DNA from 3 places in the Arthrobacter sp. R4 genome. Region 1 is predicted to be linked to each of the others. Evidence: riboswitches for the same ligand, from Rfam matches in the RefSeq annotation. Region 1 holds a riboswitch; each other region holds the start of a gene.

Region 1 (2,256 bases):
CCCCGGCAGACGTCGTGGCTCATGAGGGCCTCGGTGATGGCGATGTAGCTGTTGGCATCAAAGCGGCGGACAAGCTTGCTGCCCTGGTGGTCAAGGTAACTCTCCACCTGGTAGCGCCCACGGTCCCCCAGCGCGGCTGCCCGCAGCGGCGTTTCGGGAGTCTGGGCCGTCCGCCCGAACCGCCCATCGAACTCCTGGGCTGATCGATAGGTGATGTGGGCGATCCGCCGCGCCAGGGCCAGCCCGTCCTCCGGGAAAGGCCCTCCATAGTAGTCGCCGCCGTTGAAGTTGGCGTCCTGGCGGATGGCGAGCGTCTGGGCCTGCGCAAAGGCGATCTGCTCGGCGGTGCTGGCGGCACCGATCGAGATCACGGCGCAACGCTCCACCCGTTCGGGGTAAATGAGCGCCCACTCCAAGGCACGGGCACCGCCCATGGAACCGCCCAGCACCGCGTACCAGCTCCGGATGCCCAGCTGGTCCGCCAACCGGGCCTCGGCTGCGGTGCTGTCACGGAGGGTCACCAGCGGAAAGCGGGAACCCCAGGGCCGGCCGTCGGGAGCAGGCGAGGACGGCCCTGTGGAACCGTAGCAGCCGCCAACAATGTTGATGGACACCACAAAGAACCTGTCCGTGTCCACCGGCGCGCCCGGACCGGCAAGTTGCTCCCACCAGCCCGGCTCGTCGCTGTCACCGCGTGTCACGTGCGTGCTGCCGGTCAGGGCGTGCTCAATGAGGACGGCGTTGGAGCCGTCCTCATTGAGCGTTCCCCACGTTTCATAGGCGAGCGTGACCTCGGGCAGGTATCCGCCCGCTTCTAGTTCAAGGCCGCCGATGCTGGCGTAACGGACCACGCCGTTTTCGGGTACTGCGGTACGGGAGACGGTAATCGTCATGTGGAGACCTTTTCTACGCGCTTGCCCGCCGTCGAATGACCGGCAGGCCAGGTCTTCACCCGGGGCACCCCGCCGCGAAAGGAGGGTTGCCGGCCAGCAAGCCGGGGCTGTCGCTGGCACTCATGACCTTCTCCGAGTGTACGAAACCAGCCCCGGATCTGGCTAAGAGTGTGACTGGTTTGTGACTCCACAATGCCTCTCCTGCCGGGCGCCGGACTCCCGGGGCCGGGAATCCGGCGCTGAAACCGCCTTAGAGAGCCGCCTTGGCCGCCCGGAAACCTGCCTCCAGGTCCGCCAGGATGTCATCGATGTGTTCGATGCCCACGGAGAGGCGGACCAGACCCGGCGTAACGCCCGCAACTGCCTGCTGCTCCGGGGAGAGCTGGCTATGGGTGGTGGACGCAGGGTGGATGACCAGTGACCTGACGTCGCCGATGTTCGCCACATGGCTGTGGAGCTCCAAGGCGTCCACAAACCGCTTGCCCGCCTCGGCCCCGCCGGCCAGGTTGAAGGCCACCACGGCTCCTGTGCCCTTGGGGCCGTACTTGCGTCCGCGCTCGTACCAGGGGCTCGAAGGCAGCCCCGCGTACGCGACCGACTCGACGTCGTCACGGGCTTCCAGCCACTGCGCCACCGCAACAGCGTTCTCAACGTGCCGCTCCACCCGCAAGCTCAGCGTCTCCAGGCCCTGGGCGATGAGGAACGCGTTGAAGGGCGATACTGCGGAGCCAAGGTCTCGGAGGAGCTGGACGCGGGCTTTGAGGATGTAGGACAGATTGGCGCCCAAGGCGCCGCCGGCGCCAAGGTCACGGGCATAGACCAGGCCGTTGTAGGTGGGATCCGGGGTGTTGAAACCAGGGAACCTCTCCGGGTCTTGACCGAAGTCGAAGTTGCCGGAGTCCACGATCACCCCCGCGATCGCCGATCCGTGTCCGCCAAGGTATTTGGTGGCCGAGTGGACCACAATATCGGCGCCCCACTCCAGCGGGCGTATGAGGTACGGCGTGGAGAGCGTATTGTCCACCACCAACGGAACGCCGGCCTCGTGGGCGGTCCGGGACACCCCTTCGATATCGAGGACATCCTGGCGCGGGTTGGACACGACCTCGGCAAAGAACAGTTTGGTGTTCGGGCGGACGGCCTCGCGCCACTGGTCCAGGTTATCCGGGTCCTCCACGAACGTCACCGAGATGCCGAACTTCTTCAGCGTGTACCCCAGCAGGTTGTACGTGCCGCCATAAAGGCTGGGGCTTGCCACCACATGGTCCCCGGCTTCGGCGATATTGAGGATGGCGAAGGTTTCGGCCGCCTGCCCCGAGCTCAACAGGAGGGCAGCCAACCCGCCTTCCAGGCTGGCGATCCG
Region 2 (2,256 bases), on a different contig from region 1:
ACGGCGATTCGAAGAACACTGCCGTGGTGGGCTCCGACAGGGCCGCGCGCCACTGCTCCAGGTCCGGTCCGTCGACGAATACCGTCTCAACACCCCAGCGGGGCAGGATCTCGTTCAGGATCACAAAGCAGGAGCCGAACAGTGAGCGGGCTGCCACTACGCGGTCGCCAGCGGCCAGCAGGGCACCCAGGGCGGTGAACACGGCGGACATTCCCGACGCCGTTGCGAAGCACGCCTCAGTGCCTTCGAGCAGGCGGAGCCGTTCCTGGAAGGTGGCCACGGACGGGTTGCCGTAGCGGGAGTAGACAAAGCGCTCGTCCTCGCCGGTGAAGGCGCGCTCCGCTGCGGCGGCGGACTCGTAGACGAATCCGGAGTTCAGGAACACCGGTTCGGTGGTCTCCTGGAAGTTGGTGCGGTCCAGCCCGCCGCGGACGGCCTGGGTGTCAGGGCTCCAGCCGGCGGCATCTTCGTTGAAGGTCACTTAGTTCTTTCCCAGGTTGGTTGGCAGGCCGCGGTTCTTCCAGCCGTTGACGGTGCGCTCGCCGTAGCGGTCCGGTTCGCCTTCGAAGCCCTCCAGGACGTTGTAGGAGGTGAAGCCGGCCTGCGTCGCGGCGATGGCGGCCGAGATGGAGCGCTGGCCCGAGCGGCAGATGAACAGGAGTTCGGTGCCGGTGTCCTCCGGCGCCTGCTGCCTCAGGTCGGTGAGGAACTCGGGGTTGGGAATGCCGCCAGGGAACGTCCACTGTATGAACAGGGGGTCGTTGTCGGTTGCCTTGGTGTCAGGGATGCCGATGTGCGCCCACTCACCCTCGGTGCGGACATCCACCAGGATGGCGCCCTGTTCCAGCTTGGTCCAGGCTTCCTGCGGGGTGAGGTCTCCGGCGTAGCTCACGCGTGGCCCTCGCCTTCGAACTCAAGGTCTTCCACGGCGGTGGCGACGGCGGCGTCCGCACTGGCGATGGCGGCCGGGAGGATGAGTGCCTGCGCCACAATCACCTGGCCGCCGTTGGACGTGGCAGCCGGGCTGCCATGCAGGACATAGCCTTCGGCCAGGGCGGTGGAAATCCGCTCACAGAAATTACGGTCGTCCGGGCCTGTGATGAGCCGGTACGACAGTTTTTCTTCAGGGGCAGGTGCGTCAGACACGACGGATCTCCTTCTCTCACGCTTGCAACTCGAATGTCGATATGCCGAGTATTCACCTGAGGCACCCCGCCGCGAAAGGGAGGGTTGCCGACCGGCCAGTCAGGGCTTGGCGCCGGTTCTCATTACTCCTCAAAAACGTAACACTTGGCCCGCCTGGCCGCACCGCCGCCGTCGTCATGTTCCGTAACCAACACGTGCTTCCGCGGCCGTCACCCGGACGGGACAATCAGTTCATGGGGAAATCCGGGCGGGGACTGGCTTCATTCGCTCGTTTGAGGACTGCCGCTGCATTCCTCGTACTGGCAACGGTGGCCACTGGCTTGAGTGGTTGCCGGGACGTCTTCGCGCCGCCGCCCTGCATGCCGCCCGCGTACACAGTCACGCCGTCGGAAGCCAAGCCCGGTGAGCAGGTTACGGTCAGCGCGCAGGACACCAGCTGCGATGCCCGCTACGGGCAAAACGCGCAGGTCCAGGTGACGGTGCGGGACGCCTTTGGATCGCTGATGCTGGAGGAACTCGCACCCATGAGCGACGACGGCGCGTTTACTTTCGTGTTCACCGTCCCGCCGGGCGCGGCTCCCGGCAAGGCGGCAGTGGGGGCGCACCCGTACAACCTGGATTGGTGCGACGACACCGGGGTTAACAACCGGGCCGGCGCGGGGCCCAGGACGCTTGTCCTGGTCTCGTGTGCCGAGCGCCTGGTGCCGTTGCTAATACTGGCGGGTACCGGGGCCTGAGCAGCGCCGACGCCCGTGGGGACGGGCGTCAGGCCCTGAGGATGAGGGCCTCGCCCTGGCCGCCGCCGCCGCACAAGGCCACGACGCCGATGCCGCCGCCGCGCCGTTTCAGCGCCAGGGCCTGGTGCAGGACCAGCCGTGCCCCCGATGCGCCGACGGGGTGGCCCAGCGCGATCGCCCCGCCCTCGGCGTTGATCTTCTCCGCCGAAATGCCAAGGTCCTGGGCTGACTGGATGATCACCGAGGCGAACGCTTCGTTGATTTCCACCAAGTCCAGGTCCTCCACCGAAATCCCTTCTGCGCGGAGTGCTTTTTCGATGGCGCGGGACGGCTGGGAATGCAATGAGCCGTCCGGCCCGGCTGTCTGCCCGTG
Region 3 (2,256 bases), on a different contig from region 1:
TCAACCACATAGTCCCAGCCCAGGCCGGTTCGGCGGAGTTCCTCGATGCCAGCCAGGAGACGCTGGGCGTCTTCGAGGCGGGACCCTACGCCGAAGCTTGCCCGCAGGGAGCCGGAAGGGAGGCCCAGGCGCTTCAGCAGGGGGTGGGCACAGAACCGGCCGTCGCGGAGGCCTACGCCGTGTTCTGCTGACAGGTAGGCAGCCACCAGGCCGGCGTCGTAGCCTTCCACCGAGAAGTTCACTACGCCGATGGTGTCGGTGTCCGGATCGGTGTCCTTGAAGATCTGGTGTACCGTCACGCCTTCGATCTTCTGCAGTCCCTCCACCAGGAACGACCGGATAGCCGACTCGTGGGCGTGCCACCGGTCCTGATCCAGCGATGCGATGACCTGGGTGGCGCGAGCCAGTGTGGCTGCGCCCAGGACGTTGGGCGAACCGCCCTCGTGCCGGGCTGGGCCGGTGGCCCAGCTGACGCCGTCGAGCCTGGCCTCCCGCACCGCGCCGCCACCGGCAAGATGCGGCGTACCCGCGTCGAGCCAGTCCGACCGCCCCACGAGGACGCCTGCGCCGAAGGGCGCGTAGAGCTTGTGGCCCGAGAAAGCGAGGTAGTCGACGTCGTCGGCGCTGATGTTGATCCGGCGATGTGGCGCGAGCTGCGCGGCATCGACGACGATCCGGGCGCCGTGCTGGTGGGCAAGGGCGGCGAGGGCACGGATGGGCAGGATTTCGCCGGTGACGTTGGAGGCGCCCGTGACGGCGAGCAGGCTGATTCCGCCCTGTTCCAGTTCGGCACCGAGGGCCTCGATGGTGCCGGCCACGGTGTCGGCCGCAACGACGCTGCGGTGCGGGACGCCCTGCCACGGCAGGAGGTTGGCGTGGTGCTCGATGTCGAGGTACAAAACCTCCCCCGTGGGGCGGCCGTCCGCGGACGGAAGGCACCCGGCGAGGAGGTTCAGGGAGTCCGTGGTGTTCCTGGTGAAGATGACGGAGTCACCGGGCCGGCCTCCCACGAAGTCACGCACGATGTTCCGGGCGTTCTCGTAGACGGACGTGCTGATCTGGGATGCGTAGCCGGCGCCGCGGTGGACGCTGGCGTAGAACGGCAGGATCTCGTTGAGGTAGGCGGAGACAACCGAGAGGGCCGGGGCGGAGGCGCCGTAGTCCAGGTTGGCGTAACGCACGTGGCCGCCCTGGATCAGCGGGGCCTGGATTTCGGCGCCGGTGACGGCGGAGAGCGGCCGTCCCGCAACGGCGAGCCGTTCGCTGAACAGGGCTGCGGTCTCGTTTGCGGCCAGGGTACGGACGGCGGAGTTGGGGGAGACGGTGGCTGTTGTCACAGAGACCTCACTTTAGAGGGACTCCCTGTCCCGGGAATCCGCGCTTGCCGGGTCCGTTCCGGACCGGCCTGGTCGTCACCCGGGGCACCCCACCGCGAATGGAGGGTTGCCGGCCAGCAAACCGGGGTTTCGCGCTGGCACTCGTGACCTGTTAAGAGCGTAGAACATGGGCGGGGCGGGCAGGAAGCCCGTCCGAATGTTAAGGCTTTTGTTACGCGCGGATGGAAATACCCATGGTTATCCGAAGATACGACGGCGGACGCCCCCATCAGGAGGCGTCCGCCGTTGATAATTCGGCACTTGGGCTGCTAGAGGAGGTCGTCCAGGTCAGGGTTGAGCCGTTTGAGGACTTCCGAATGCAGGATGGAGTTCGTCGCAAGCGCGTTGCCGCCAAACGGACCGTCTTCACCCTCGAGGGAGGTGAAGCGGCCGCCGGCCTCCACCACGATCGGGACCAGTGCCGCCATGTCGTAGAGATTCAGCTCCGGCTCACACGCGATGTCCACGGAGCCTTCGGCCACCATGCAGTAGGACCAGAAGTCGCCGTAGGCACGCGTGCGCCAGACGTCTTCGGTGAGGCCAAGGAAGTCATCCAGGTTCCCGCGGTCCTTCCAGCCGCTCAGGCTGGAGTAGGACAGGGAAGCGTCCGAGAGTTTCGACACGTCTGAGACCTTCAGCCGGGTGGCCGCAGCCAGTGACCGGCCCATGTAGGCGCCTGCGCCCTTGGCAGCCCACCAGCGCTTGCCCAGGGCAGGGGCACTGACGACGCCGACGACGGGCTCTCCTTCGTCCACAAGCGCAATCAGTGTTGCCCACACCGGTACGCCACGGACAAAGTTCTTGGTGCCGTCGATGGGGTCGATGATCCAACGCCGGGAGCCATGGCCTGAACTGCCGAATTCCTCGCCCAGGACCGCAT

The links. A riboswitch is a leader RNA that binds a small molecule or an ion and turns the genes downstream of it on or off. The one in region 1 is predicted to bind S-adenosylmethionine.
Region 2: it holds a riboswitch for S-adenosylmethionine, as region 1 does, so the genes downstream of both, ACLKOZ_RS19025 (DUF1737 domain-containing protein) here and metX (homoserine O-acetyltransferase MetX) in region 1, are expected to answer to the same signal.
Region 3: it holds a riboswitch for S-adenosylmethionine, as region 1 does, so the genes downstream of both, ACLKOZ_RS13660 (aminotransferase class V-fold PLP-dependent enzyme) here and metX (homoserine O-acetyltransferase MetX) in region 1, are expected to answer to the same signal.

Annotation. Positions count from the first base shown of each region.
Region 1 covers NZ_JBLWIJ010000015.1:127,134-129,389, reverse strand. The annotation lists gene metX (homoserine O-acetyltransferase MetX) at 1-893, opposite strand, end outside; SAM riboswitch class IV at 906-1,021, opposite strand; gene ACLKOZ_RS10630 (bifunctional o-acetylhomoserine/o-acetylserine sulfhydrylase) at 1,144-2,256, opposite strand, start outside.
Region 2 covers NZ_JBLWIJ010000032.1:110,159-112,414, reverse strand. The annotation lists gene ACLKOZ_RS19035 (O-succinylhomoserine sulfhydrylase) at 1-481, opposite strand, end outside; gene ACLKOZ_RS19030 (rhodanese-like domain-containing protein) at 482-892, opposite strand; gene ACLKOZ_RS19025 (DUF1737 domain-containing protein) at 889-1,146, opposite strand; SAM riboswitch class IV at 1,160-1,273, opposite strand; gene ACLKOZ_RS19020 (hypothetical protein) at 1,380-1,883, shown strand; gene ACLKOZ_RS19015 (acetyl-CoA C-acyltransferase) at 1,912-2,256, opposite strand, start outside.
Region 3 covers NZ_JBLWIJ010000021.1:76,532-78,787, reverse strand. The annotation lists gene ACLKOZ_RS13660 (aminotransferase class V-fold PLP-dependent enzyme) at 1-1,337, opposite strand, end outside; SAM riboswitch class IV at 1,373-1,486, opposite strand; gene hisN (histidinol-phosphatase) at 1,646-2,256, opposite strand, start outside.